2 regions of the Rhodococcus sp. 7Tela_A2 genome follow, and region 2 is predicted to be linked to the other one. Evidence: riboswitches for the same ligand, from Rfam matches in the RefSeq annotation. Region 2 holds a riboswitch; the other holds the start of a gene.
What was found. Region 2 has a riboswitch for cobalamin ahead of TVH25_RS02515 (ABC transporter substrate-binding protein). Riboswitches for the same ligand answer to the same signal wherever they lie in the genome.

Region 1 (5,679 bases), on a different contig from region 2:
TGCGAGTGCTGTCCCACCATCGCGACCCGCCTGGCCAGGACGCGGCGGCCGAGCGACCGGATGTCGGCACCATCGAGCGTCACAGTGCCCGCGTCCGGACGGTCGACGCCGGCAAGCAGACGCAGGAGTGACGACTTGCCGGAACCGTTGGGGCCGAGCAGCCCGATTGTCTCGCCGGGCCGCGGGTCGATCGTCACGTCGTCGACTACGAGGTTGCCGCCCCGGCTCCACCTCAGCGATGTTGCCGCCAGTGTCTCTGTTTTCCTCGTCACTGCGTGCTCCTCATACGGAAGAGAATCAGGGCGAAGGCGGGCACACCGATCAGCGCTGTCACCACACCGACCGGTACTTCCTGCGGCGCGAACACCGTGCGCGCCACCGCGTCGACCCACACCATGAACACCGCACCCACCACTGCTGCGACCGGCACGAGACGACTGTGCCTGGGGCCGACCAGGAATCGGGCGGCATGCGGAAGTACCAGACCCACGAATCCGATGGCACCTGCCGCACTGACCAGCACCGCGGTGATGAGTGCCGTCACCACCAGGAACATCAGGCGGGTGCGTCCCACCGCGATTCCGAGCGTCGCGGCGGTGGACGATCCGAAGGTGAAGGCATCGAGCGCGGACGCCTTCAGCAGACACACCGCAACCCCCAGTGCGCACACCCCGCCACACAGGATCACGTCGCTCCAGGTTGCGCCCGCGAGCGAGCCGAGCAGCCAGAACAGCACACCACGGGTGCGTTCCGCGTCGGCCGACGAGATGACGATGAAAGAGGTGAGCGCCGAGAACAATTGCGTACCCGCGACACCGGCGAGGACCACACGGGAGGTTCCGCCGCCCGCGCCCGTCGCAAGCAGCAGCACCAGCCCGAACGACACCAGCGCGCCGAGAAAGGCACCACCGGACAACGAGATCGCACCGCCTCCGATGCCGAGGACCGCGATCATCACGGCGCCGGTGGAGGCACCGGACGAGATACCCAGCACGAACGGGTCGGCGAGCGGATTTCGCAGCAGCGACTGCATGATCACGCCGCACACGGCCAGGCCGGCCCCGCACACCGCCGCGAGCAACGTTCGAGGTAGCCGCAGTTCCCAGACGATGCCCTCCCGGATTGCACTCACCGTCGACCCACTCATACCCAGCTTGTCGAAGATCACCGAATAGACGTCCCCGACAGAGAGATTCGCGGGCCCTATGGTGACGGTGACGGCGATCGACAGAGCAAGCGCCACCACTCCCACGGTGATCACAGCGACAACCGGGACCCGGTCGCCCCTGACGGGCAACCGGGTCTTCATCTCGGCCGTCACCGGTTGCCGAGGTTCCATTCCCGCACTGCGGCGGCGACCTTCTCGATCCCGTCGACCGTGCGGATGGACGGGTTCATGTCGGCGCCGTTGACCACGATGTAACGCTTGTTCTGCACCGCGGACAGTCGCTGTGTGACCGGATTCGACTCGAGGAACGCGATCTTGCTGTCGAGGGCGTCACCGTCGATGCTGCGGCGACTCAGATCCCCGAGCACCAGTGCGGTCGGGTCCCGGTCCAGGACCGACTCCCAGCTGACCTGCGGCCACTCGTTGGTCGTGTCGTCGAAGACGTTCTTCGCCCCGACGGAGTTCGTGATGATGCCCGACGAGCCACAGCAGCCCGCCACATAGGGCGTGTTGATATCGGCGAACCAGAACGCCAGCGAGACCTCCGACGCATCGACCTCACCAGCAGCGTTCTCGTATCGCTGCTCGAGTTCCGCGACGAACTCCTCGCCGCGATCCCGCACGTCGAAAATAGCTGCGAGCTCGCGGATCTCCTTGTAGACGGAGTCCATCGTGAGCGGTTCGGTGCGGTTGCCGTCGGCGTTGACACTCTCGTCGTTCTTGCCTTCACAATCGGTGGGCGACAGGTACGACGGCACCCCGAGCCGGTCGAACTGATCCCGGTCCGCGACACCGCCCTCGCCCAGCGTGCCGCCGAACGATGCCGACACGAAGTCGGGTTCGGTCTCGAGGACCACTTCGAACGACGGTTTGTTGTCGGCGAGACGCGGGACGGTCTCGTTCGCGGCTGCGAGGTTGTCGCGCACCGGGTCCGTCCACGTCGCGGTGCCGACCATCCGATCGGCGAGTCCGAGCGACAGCAGGATCTCCGTGGAGCCCTGGTTGAGCGAGACGGCCCGCTGCGGGGGCGCATCGATTGTGACGGAATAACCGCAATTGTCGATCGTCAGTGGGTAGTTCGTCGCGGACGACGAGACGTCGACGTCCTGTTCGGCGGCTCGCTCGGTGTCGTTCGTCGAACAGCCTGCGACCGCGAGGGTCGCGGCGAAGACTGCGATGCCTGTGCGCAGCAGCGTGTGCCGCCCCTGTCGGGCGGTGAATATCGAGTTGTTCATGTCCATCCTCGTGGTGTCACTTCGGTCCGCGCAGGTGTCCTGGCTCCCGGATCGACGCTCTCCCCCGGCCTTCCAACCGTGATGGGTCGTGGCCGTACGAGTGGGGGATAGCTCCTCGGTGACAGTTGCGGGACAGCCCCGGATTCGCACCGGTGTTCCCTACGTCGTCTCGAAGCGTACAAGACCATCGCGAACATGGATATAGCGGCGGGTCGGCGGAGAGGTTCACATCAGGAGGGACGGTGGTGGATTCACGCCCTGGACCGATGTGGTGAACGGTGACCGGCGGCGCGGCGAAGCAGATACGTATCCATTACCCAGCCTCGCGCGACTTTGGCCCGCGCCCGCGCCTTCTCGATCTCGGGAAGTACGTCGGAGAGGCGTCCGGCCACGAGTTCTTCGTCGGTCGTTCCCAGCTGTGCGCCCCACCAGATATCCCACGCACCTGGTAGTTCCGAGCACGCGAGCTGCCCATCGAGCATGACCACGATGTTCTCCGCTCCTCCGGCCACCTCCTCGGCGAGCCGCCGGCCCGTCGTGATGGTGATGGGGCCTCCGATCACGTTGAGCACCAGCCTGTGCCGTGCCGCGAGCACCTGCACACTGCTGACTCCCGGGATCACGTCGTAGTCGATGTCGAGGAGTCCACGACTGCGAATACGTTCGACGACACGGATAGTGCTGTCGTACAGACTCGGATCTCCCCACACGAGGAGCCCGACGGTCTCGCCGTCGAGAACCTGTTCGGCGAGCGCGATCTCGTAGGCTTCGGCGCGTGCGGCGTGCCAGTCGCGCACCTCGGCGCCGTATGCCTCGGGTGTCCGGTCGCGCGGCGGATCGGGCACCGCGATCACGCGATAGTCCCGCGTGCTGTGACGGCGGCAGATCTCCTGCCGCACAGCGACGAGATCACCTGTACCCGCACGTCCGGCTTCGGCCTCCTTGTCGGCGACAAGGAACACGTCGACGCTGTTCAACGCGTGTACGGCGGTCACCGTCAGGTCGTCGGGCCCACCCGGGCCGATACCGATGAGCCGCAGCCGCCGGACGGTCACCCGCGGTCCTCGAGGTCACCTTCTGCGTCGAGGTACGCCTGCTGCAGCGCCTGCATCGTGTCGGGATCCGGCTCGGCCCACAGACCACGGTCGGCGGCCTCGGTGAGTCGCTCGACGATCCCGCGCAACGCCCACGGGTTCGCCTCGCGGAGGAATTGCTGATTCTCGGGATCGAGAGCGTATGTCTGCGCGAGGGTTTCGTACATCCAGTCCTGCACGACACCGGCCGTGGCGTCGTACCCGAAGAGGTAGTCGACGGTCGCGGCGAGTTCGAAGGCGCCCTTGTAACCGTGGCGGCGCATCGCCGTGATCCAGCGCGGATTGACCACGCGGGCACGGAACACTCTCGCGGTATCCTCGGCGAGCGACCGGGTGCGCACCGCGTCGGGGGTCGTGGAGTCTCCGATGTAAGCCTTCGGGTCGTTGCCGGTGAGTGCGCGTACCGTCGCGACCATGCCCCCGTGATACTGGAAGTAGTCGTCGGAGTCGGCGATGTCGTGTTCGCGGGTGTCGGTGTTCTTCGCCGCCACCGCGATACGTCGATAGTTGGCGCGCATGTCCTCGGCGGCGGGTACGCCGTGCAGGCCGCGACCGTAGGCGAAGCCACCCCACGCGGTATACACCTCGGCGAGATCCGCATCGGTGCGCCAGTTCCCGGAGTCGATGAGTTGCAGGATCCCCGCACCGTACGACCCGGGCTTGGAACCGAAGATCCGCCGCACCGCGCGGTCGGCGTCGCCGTGCTCGGCTTCGTCCCGTTCGGCGTGGGCGCGTATGTAGTTCATCTCGAGAGGTTCGTCGAGTGCGGCGACCATGCGGATCGCGTCGTCGAGCATTCCGATGACGTGCGGGAACGCATCGCGGAAGAACCCGGAGATCCGGACGGTGACGTCGATGCGTGGCCGGCCGAGCTCTTCGAGCCCGACCACGATCAACTCCCGGACACGCCGGGACTCGGGGTCCCATTCGGGACGCACACCGATCAGCGCGAGGACTTCGGCGATGTCGTCGCCGGCGGTCCGCATCGCCGAGGTCCCCCACACCGACAGTCCTACCGACTGCGGGTACTCACCGGTGTCCGCGACATACCTGTCGACCAGGGCATTCGCGAGTGCCACGCCGGTGTCGTAGGCGAGTCGGCTCGGGACCGCCTTGGGATCGACGGTGTAGAAGTTGCGGCCGGTGGGCAGCACGTTGACCAGGCCCCGCAGCGGCGATCCGGAGGGCCCGGCGGGGATGTAGCCGCCGCCGAGAGCATGTAGCACCGCATCGAGTTCGTCGGTGGTCCGCGCCAGGCGCGGCACCACTTGCTCAGCAGCGAATTCCAGCACTCGTGCGACCTCGTCGTCGGCGCGACCGAGTACGGATTCGACTGTGGCTGCGCCAGATCCGCAAGTCCAGCTGCGGTCTTCCATTGCTCGGACAAGCGCACGGGCCTGGGACTCGACCGCGTCGACCTCGGTGAGCGGCCCGTCGGGCTTCAAACCCAATGCGGTGCGAAGCCCGGGCACCGCGTGTGATTTCCCTCCCCACACCTGGGCTGCGCGCAGGATGGACAGCACCAGGTTCACGCGCGCGTCCCCCTCGGGGGCGCCACCGAGCACATGCAGGCCGTCGCGGATCTGCGCGTCCTTCACCTCGCACAGCCAGCCGTCGACGTGCAGGAGGAAGTCGTCGAACTCTGCGTCGTGCGGGCGATCGTCGAGGCCCAGGTCGTGGTCGAGTTTCGCGGCCTGGATCAGCGTCCAGATCTGTGCGCGGATCGCGGGCAGCTTCGCCGGGTCCATCGCCGCGATGTTGGAGTACTCGTCGAGCAGCTGCTCCAAACGCGCGATGTCACCGTAGGATTCGGCGCGGGCCATCGGTGGGATCAAGTGGTCCACGATGGTGGCGTGTGCGCGACGCTTGGCCTGCGCTCCCTCGCCGGGATCGTTGACGAGAAACGGGTAGATCAGCGGCATGTTGCCGATCGCGGCGTCCGTCGCACACGACGCGGACAGTCCCGCATTCTTGCCCGGCAGCCACTCCATCGAACCGTGCTTACCGAGGTGCACGACGGCGTCGGCGCCGAATCCGTTCTCCACCCACCGGTACGCCGCCAGGTAGTGGTGCGACGGCGCCATGTCCGGATCGTGATAGATCGCGACGGGGTTCTCACCGAATCCGCGGGGCGGCTGGATCATCAGCACCACGTTGCCGGCCTGCAACGTCGCGAGGACCA
Region 2 (8,216 bases):
CCAGAACCAGCAGGCCTGGGGCGTGGCGGTGGTCGCGACCGCTGTGTCCACCGGCCTTTTCTTCGCGGCACGTGCGGTCGCGGATCGTGCCGCCGCGCGCTTGACCTGACCACCCGCTGCTTTCTCACCGATCATCACCAGGAGGCTCCATGCCCGCACGCCCCTTCACCGGTCCGAGCCTGAGCCGGCGCACTTTTCTGCGGGGAACCGCGGCCGGGGCTCTGGGAATCGCCGCGGCCGGCACTCTCGGTGCGTGTGGGTCCGGCGAATCCGGTGCGGAGTCCGACACGCTTCGGGTCGCCTTCGGCTGGATCCTCAACACCGAGTTCGGTGGGTACTACGTCGCCGAGGACAAAGGTTATTACGCCGAGGAAGGACTCACCGTCGAATTCCAGGGCGGTGGCCCGAACGCCCCCACGCCGATGCAGGCGGTCGCCGCGGGATCGGCGGACATCGGTATCGCGGCCGGCGCACCCGACCTGTACACCGCGATCGGGCAGGGCAACGATTTCGTGGCGCTCGGCGCCCAGTTCCAGGTCTCACCCGCCGGACTGCTGTCGTTGTCCGCACGACCGATCCGCACGCCGCGCGAACTCGCGAGCGCGCGCATCCTCGGTCAGGAAGGCATGCAGACCACCCTCGACGCGGTGCTCGTCGGCGCGGGTCTCGACCCGGTCTACGACTTCACTCCGGTCGGCTTCGATCCGAGCCCGCTCGTCGAGGGCCAGGGCGACTGCTACACCTGCTTCGTCACCAACCAGCCGATCACACTCGAACAGCAATACGGCTTGCGACGAGGCGACGGCTACGAGGTGGTCACCTTCGCCGATCTCGGTTCGGCGCAATACGCCGATGTCGTGTTCGTGGACCGCACCGCCCTTGCGGAGAATCGCGACAGGCTGGTGCGGTTCATGCGTGCCACGATGCGCGGCTGGGACGACTACCTTGCCGACCCGCACGCCGCAGCGGCATTGGCGGTGGACAAGTACGGCGTCGACCTCGGACTGGAGATGGCGCAGCAGACCCGGCAGGCGGAACTCCAGGTTCCCCTGATCGAAAGTCCGAGCGGCCTGTTCGCGATGGACGTCGCCGCAATGGAGGGGCCCATGTGGCAAGCGCTGGCATCGGGCGGGTACGAGAACCTGCCCGCGCCGGCCTCCTTCGTCGACCTCGGTGTGCTGGCGGAGGCACGTTCGCCTCGGTGAGACGTAGTGTGCCTCCGCCGGAAGGTCACGACGACGCCGGGGTCACACCTCTTGCAGGCGAGGGTAATCCGTATATCCCTCGGCGCCTGGTCCGTAGAACAGTTCCGGGCGCAAGTCGTTCTCGCGGTGTTCGCCCCGCCACCGTTCGACGAGATCGGGGTTGGCGAGCACCGCGCGACCGACGGCCACCGCGTCGGCATGGGCTTCTTCGATGAGGCGAACGGCTTCCTCACGCGTGGTCGGGGACGCGAAGCCGCTGTTGGCGATCACCTTCCCACCGAAGCGTGCACGCAGTTCCTGCACCAGTTCACCGGCAGGTTCCTGGTGCAGGACCGACAGATACGCCAGGCCGACGGGACGCAACCGGTCGACGAGGGCGCCGTAGACAGCGCGCACATCTTCGCGGTCGGTCTCGAGCGCGTCCTGGATGTTGTGTTCGGGGGAGATACGCAGTCCGACCCGGCCCGCACCGACGGCGTCCGCCACGGCCGTGACCGCCTCGACGACGAGACGGATCCGGTTCTCCACCGAGCCGCCGTACTCGTCGGTGCGCCGGTTCGAGGCCGGCGACAGGAACTCGTGCAGCAGGTAGCCGTTGGCACTGTGGATCTCCACACCGTCCAGCCCCGCGTCGATCGAGCGCCGGGCTGCGGCGACGATGTCGGCGACAGCAGCGGCCACCTCGTCGGTCGTGAGCGCGTGCGGTACCGGGTACGGCTGCTTGCCCTTGGCGGTGTGCACCTCACCGTCGATCGCGACGGCGCTCGGGGCGACGACGCGCCGTCCGCCGTTCACATCCGGGTGGGTCACTCGTCCGCCGTGCATCAACTGCAGCACGATGCGGCCGCCGCGTCCGTGTACGGCGTCCGCGACCCGGCGCCAGCCCTCGGCCTGCTCGTCGGTGGCGATTCCCGGCTGTCCGACGAACGCCTGCGACTCGAAGTTGACGTAGGTTCCCTCGGCGATGATCAGGCCGACGCCGGCCCGCTGCCGATAGTGCTCGGCGATCAGGTCGCCGGGAATCCCGTCCGGTCCGCCGCGCAGACGGGTCAGGGGAGCCATGACGATGCGGTTGCCGAGTTCGAGGTCGCCGAGTGTGACTGGTGTGAACAGATCCATTCGTGGCGCAACAGGATCTCCGGGGCCGGGATTCCCGATGTGGTGCCCGCTATGAAAAGTGTCACCGCGGGACCCGAGGTCCCCTCGGTGTCGTCCCGTCGCTCCGTGTGCGCATCCCCGCAGGACAGCGCAGAGACGGGGGCCGCCCCCGGGGCGGAGATGGGCCGGTGATCAGGCCTTGTGCGGCTCCGACGCGCGGAACATGTCCTCGCGTTCGACGACCTTGACGCGCTCACGGCCTTCGGCTTCGCCGAGGCTGCGCTCGTGCGCATCGAGCCGGTACCAGCCCTGCCACGTGGTGTACGGCAGCTGCTTGCCTTCGAGGAACTGCACGACGGCATCCTCGGACGGCTCCTCGGGAGAGTTCAGGCGGCCCGCCGAGCGATCCTCGAGCAGGTTCGCGACCGTCTCGTTCGCGTCGCCCTTCGTGTGGCCGATCAGGCCGACGGGGCCGCGCTTGATCCAGCCGGTGACGTAGGTGTGCGGCATGAACCGCTCCGGGCCCTCGACGGACTCGTCGCCGAGGACGCGACCGGCTTCGTTGGGCACGGTGCCCGCCTGCTCGTCGAACGGCAGCTGAGCGATGTTCTGCGACAGGTAACCGACGGCGCGGTAGACGGCCTGGACGTCCCAATCGCGGTACTTGCCGGTCCCGCGAACGTTGCCGGTGCCGTCGAGTTCGGTGCGCTCGGTACGCAGGCCCACGACCTTGCCGTCCTCCCCGAGGATCTCGTGCGGAGACTCGAAGAAGTGGAGGAACAACTTGTGCGGACGGTTGCCCACGTCGCGGATCGCCCAGTCCTGCAGCGTGTTGGCGACCATGTCGACCTGCTTGGACGCGCGGCGCGCCTGCTCGGAGCCCTGGTCGTAGTCGATGTCCTCCGGGTCCACGATCACTTCGATGGTCGGGGAGTGATCGAGTTCGCGCAGTTCGAGGGGCGTGAACTTGGCCTGGGCCGGACCGCGACGCCCGAAGACGTGCACCTCGACGGCCTTGTTGTTCTTGAGGCCCTCGTAGACGTTCGGCGGGATCTCGGTCGGCAGCAGTTCGTCGCCCGTCTTGGCGAGCACACGCGCAACGTCGAGCGCGACGTTTCCGACGCCGAGGACGGCGACCTTCTCGGCCTCGAGCGGCCACTCGCGCGGCACGTCCGGATGGCCGTCGTACCAGGACACGAAGTCGGCGGCGCCGTAACTGCCGTCGAGGTCGATGCCGGGGATGTTCAGCGCGCGGTCGGCGTTGGCACCGGTCGAGAAGATCACCGCGTCGTAGAAGCGGTTCAGGTCGTCGAGCGTGAAGTCGGTCCCGTAGTCGAGGTTGCCGAGAAGCCGGATGTTCGGCTTGTCGAGCACCTTGTGCAGGGCCGTGACGATGCCCTTGATGCGCGGGTGGTCCGGCGCGACTCCGTAGCGGATCAGACCGAACGGTGCAGGCATCCGTTCGAACAGGTCGATGCTGACTCCCGGATCCTGCGCGGTGTCGGACTTCATGAGCGCATCGGCGGCGTAGATACCGGCGGGACCGGCACCGACGATCGCGACGCGAAGGGGACGAGTCTGATCGGTCATCAGGGGATCAACTACCTCTTCGGTGAGCGGACGGACATACCCAGCTTAAATTAAGGCTGCCCTCAGCGGGCGGGGCGCAGGGCGCGGGGAAGGACGGTGTGAGAAGAATGAGAGAACCGTCGAGAGAATCGCTTCAGCGACAACACATGTGGGCACTCATGCGACACAGGTCGACGGCGAGGCGTCGAACGAGCTGAGTAGTGGCCACGTCACAATTCCTACCTCGAGAGGGTTTATTCGGCAAATGCGCCGTGACCGGCTCCGACCTGGTCGGGGATAGGATCGCCCATATGGCACAGCGTCAAGCACCCGATCCCGATCCCTCGGCCGACGAACCCGCCAGCGGTACACCCTGGCCGTTCATGGGGGCACTGCTGGTTGTCGTGCTGCTCATTCTGGCCGTGATGGGTGCGCAACTGCTCTCGCCCGCGCAGGACGAGCTGAGCGTGGACGAACGGATCAATCGCACGGTGGCGGACTACGTCAGGGCTCACAACGAGAACGACCGGGACATTCTCGCGCGTCTGCGCTGCGAAGAGCTGCCGGAGGCGGAGGCGCCGCTCTCCGACGTCGAGGGCACTGTGGAGTTGCAGGCGACCCAGGACGTCGCCGTGGAAGGTGACCGCGCGACGGTCGACGTCCGCGCGACCGTCGACGGTGAGTCCCGGATCGAGACCTGGCAGGTCGTCCAGGTCGACTCGGTGTGGCGGGTCTGCGAGTTCTGACAGCCTCCCGCTTGCGCGCCACGCCGTGACCTGTGAAAACATGTCGTGGTGAGCTACGCAGGTGATATAACGCCGCAGGAAGCTTGGGAGCTCCTGCGGGAAAACCCGGATGCCGTGCTCGTCGATGTTCGTACCGACGCCGAGTGGAAGTACGTCGGGGTCCCCGAGACCTCGCCCATCGGCCGCCGAACCGTCTTCGTCGAATGGGTTCGCTATCCCGACGGTGCCCCGAACCGAACGTTCGTGGACGACCTGGCGAAAGCCGGCGTCTCCGGCGGTCCGGTGATATTCCTGTGTCGCTCGGGGCAACGCTCGATAGGTGCCGCCGAGGCGGCTACCGCGGCGGGCGTGACCCCCGCGTACAACATCCTCGACGGATTCGAGGGAGCGCTCGACGCCGACGGGCATCGCGGAGCTCAGGGCTGGCGGGCAGTGGGCCTGCCGTGGAGGCAATCGTGAGCTCCATCCCCAAGGGCGGCGCATTCGAGCGCCGGCTTCCCGACAACGTGCGTCCTGCCACGCTGGGCGTGCGGGGTGGCACCCTGCGTTCCGGGTTCGAGGAGACGTCCGAGGCGCTCTACCTCAACTCCGGATTCGTGTACGAATCGGCGGAGGCCGCCGAAGCGGCGTTCACCGGCGAGGTCGACCACTTCGTGTACTCGCGGTACGGCAACCCGACTGTGAAGATGTTCGAGGAGCGGCTACGACTGCTCGACGGTGCCGAAGGCGCCTACGCCACGGCGTCGGGTATGTCCGCGGTTTTCACCGCACTCGCGGCTCTTCTGGGCAAGGGGGATCGGCTCGTCGCCGCCCGCAGCCTTTTCGGATCCTGCTTCGTCGTGTGCAACGAGATCCTGCCCCGATGGGGTGTGGAGACGGTGTTCGTCGACGGCGAAGACCTCGATCAGTGGGAACAGGCATTGTCCGTCCCCACGACCGCGGTGTTCTTCGAGACTCCCTCGAACCCGATGCAGACCCTCGTCGACGTGCGGGCCGTCTCCGAGATGGCGCACGCTGCCGGGGCAAAAGTGGTGCTGGACAACGTATTCGCCACTCCTCTCCTGCAACGCAGCATCGATCTCGGTGCCGACATCGTGGTCTACTCGGGCACCAAGCACATCGACGGCCAGGGCAGAGTGCTCGGCGGTGCCATCCTCGGACCCGCGGACTACATCGACGGACCCGTGCAGAAGCTCATTCGTCACACCGGTCCGGCGCTGAGCCCGTTCAATGCGTGGACGCTGCTCAAAGGTCTGGAAACGATGCCGGTCCGGGTGCGCGCCGCGGTCGATTCGGCGCTGCGCCTGGGCCAGTTCCTCGAGACGCAGGACAAGGTGCGCTGGGTCAAGTACCCGTACCTGGAGTCGCATCCGCAGCACGACCTCGCGCGGTCGCAGATGAGTGGCGGTGGCACGATCCTCACGTTCGAGCTCGACGCTCCCGAGGGCGAAGGCAAGAAGCGCGCGTTCGAGCTGCTCAACAAGCTGCGCATCGTGGACATCTCGAACAACCTCGGCGATTCCAAGTCCCTCATCACCCACCCCGCGACCACCACCCACCGGGCGATGGGCCCGGAGGGGCGCGCCGCGATCGGCCTGTCCGACGGGGTCGTGCGCCTCTCGGTGGGACTCGAAGACCCCGAGGATCTGCTCGAAGACCTCGAGCAGGCGCTCTCCTGACCCGAGAGCACTCTTCCGGCCCGGAAACGCTGTGGGTTACGCTGCGGGTTCTCTGCCAGTCGGGCAGGGCACCCGCAGCGTTACGGTGAAGCCGGTGAAAATCCGGCGCTGTCCCCGCAACTGTGAACTCCGGCGATCGTGCCGGGGAAGCCAGGTCAGCCGGCGCAGCGGGCACGTACTGGTCCTCGGACGAAGGACGGTCTCGTGCCGCAACTGACGATGTTGCAGCCGTACTGTTTTCGTCCTCCGAGTTACGGAGGATGGCTGTGCCCCTCGTATCCCACCGGCTGCTCGCTGCCGGAATCACCGCGTGCGCTCTGCTGGCCACGGCGTGCGGCGCCGACGACGCCGCCAACCATGACAACCACGACACCGCCGGAGCCGGAAGTCCCCAGGCGATCGTGTCCCTGAGTCCCGTCAGCACCGAAATGCTGTACGCCGTCGGCGCCGGCGACCAGGTGATCGCCGTCGACGACCAATCCGACCATCCGGCCGGCGTACCGGTCACCGATCTGTCCGGGTACACCCCGAACGTCGAGGCGATCCTCGGTTACGAACCCGATCTGGTGGTCGCCAACGCGGACACCGCGGATCTCGTCGCCGGACTCGAGCAGGCCGGCGTCGAGACCCTGATTCTGCCCGCGGCGCTCACCCTCGACGACACCTACGCCCAGCTCGAGCAGGTCGGTGCGGCCACCGGGCACGTCGCAGACGCGGCCGAACTGGTCGCGCAGATGAGGAGCGAGGTCGACGAGATCCTCGCCGGACTGCCCGAACGTCAAGTCCCGCTTCGCTATTACCACGAACTCGACAACACCTACTACTCCGTCACAGACGACACCTACATCGGCGAGATCTTTTCCATGCTCGGTCTCACCTCGATCGCGACCGGCGGCAACGGGTATCCGCAACTGTCGGCCGAGTTCATCCTCGAAGAGAACCCCGACATCGTCTTCCTCGCCGACGGCCAGTGCTGCGGCGTCACGCCCGAGAATGTGGCGGAGCGAGCAGGATGGGGCGAGCTCACGGCGGTCCGTGACGGGCACGTCTACGTCCTCGACGAGGACATCGCCAGCCGCTGGGGGCCGCGCGTCGTGGACTTGATGCGGGATGTCGCCCGGATCGTCACCGGGATCCCAGCGGCCCAGCCCGCGTCTTGATCACGACCCCGCGTCGTCGCGCCCTCGTGCTGGGTGGCGCGGCGGTCGTTCTCCTCGCCGCCATGCTGGTGAGCATCCTCGTCGGTCCGGCGGGACTCACGCCACAGGCGGTCCTTCTCGACATCGCCGACCGGTTGCCGTTCGTCGACGTCGATTCCGGGCTCTCGACGCGGCAACAGGCGATCCTCTGGAACATCCGCATGCCGCGCGTGGTGCTGGGGGTTCTCGTCGGAGCCATGCTCGCCGTCGCCGGAGCGGCGTACCAGGGCGTCTTCCGCAATCCCCTGGCCGACCCCTACCTGCTCGGGGTGTCGAGCGGGGCGGGCCTCGGCGCGACACTCGCGATCGTGGTCGGAGGCGCCGCAGGGTTTGCCGGGGTTCCGATCGCAGCGTTCGCCGGCGGCCTGCTGGCGGTCGGTGCGACGTATGCCCTCGGCCGCTCGGTCGGCGGGGTGCGTTCCGAAGTCGTCATCATCCTCGCGGGCGTGGCGGTCGCGGCGTTCGCGAATGCCATCCAGACGTTCTTCATGCAACTGCACGACGACACCTTGCGTCAGGTGTACTCCTGGATGCTCGGGCGGTTGTCCACCGACGGGTGGTCCGATGTCGTCGTCGTCCTGCCGTACGTGGTGGTCGCGGTCGCCGTCATCGCGCTGCACCGGCGCACCCTCGACGTCATGGCGGTCGGCGACGTCGAGGCCGCCAGCCTCGGGATCCATCCGGCTCGTGTCCGGCTGTTGTTGGTCTGCGTGGCGACAC

Region 1: another riboswitch for cobalamin. It lies ahead of TVH25_RS20355 (ABC transporter substrate-binding protein); the one in region 2 lies ahead of TVH25_RS02515 (ABC transporter substrate-binding protein).

What each region holds. Positions count from the first base shown of each region.
Region 1 covers NZ_JAXION010000172.1:465-6,143, forward strand. The annotation lists partial or broken gene TVH25_RS20345 (ABC transporter ATP-binding protein) at 1-272, opposite strand, end outside; gene TVH25_RS20350 (FecCD family ABC transporter permease) at 269-1,309, opposite strand; gene TVH25_RS20355 (ABC transporter substrate-binding protein) at 1,318-2,403, opposite strand; cobalamin riboswitch at 2,417-2,607, opposite strand; gene cobF (precorrin-6A synthase (deacetylating)) at 2,655-3,458, opposite strand; partial or broken gene cobN (cobaltochelatase subunit CobN) at 3,455-5,679, opposite strand, start outside.
Region 2 covers NZ_JAXION010000007.1:4,538-12,753, reverse strand. The annotation lists gene TVH25_RS02550 (ABC transporter permease) at 1-109, shown strand, start outside; gene TVH25_RS02545 (ABC transporter substrate-binding protein) at 150-1,205, shown strand; gene TVH25_RS02540 (alkene reductase) at 1,248-2,324, opposite strand; gene TVH25_RS02535 (FAD-dependent oxidoreductase) at 2,496-3,893, opposite strand; gene TVH25_RS02530 (hypothetical protein) at 4,184-4,618, shown strand; gene TVH25_RS02525 (rhodanese-like domain-containing protein) at 4,667-5,077, shown strand; gene TVH25_RS02520 (O-succinylhomoserine sulfhydrylase) at 5,074-6,297, shown strand; cobalamin riboswitch at 6,326-6,475, shown strand; gene TVH25_RS02515 (ABC transporter substrate-binding protein) at 6,564-7,457, shown strand; gene TVH25_RS02510 (FecCD family ABC transporter permease) at 7,520-8,216, shown strand, end outside.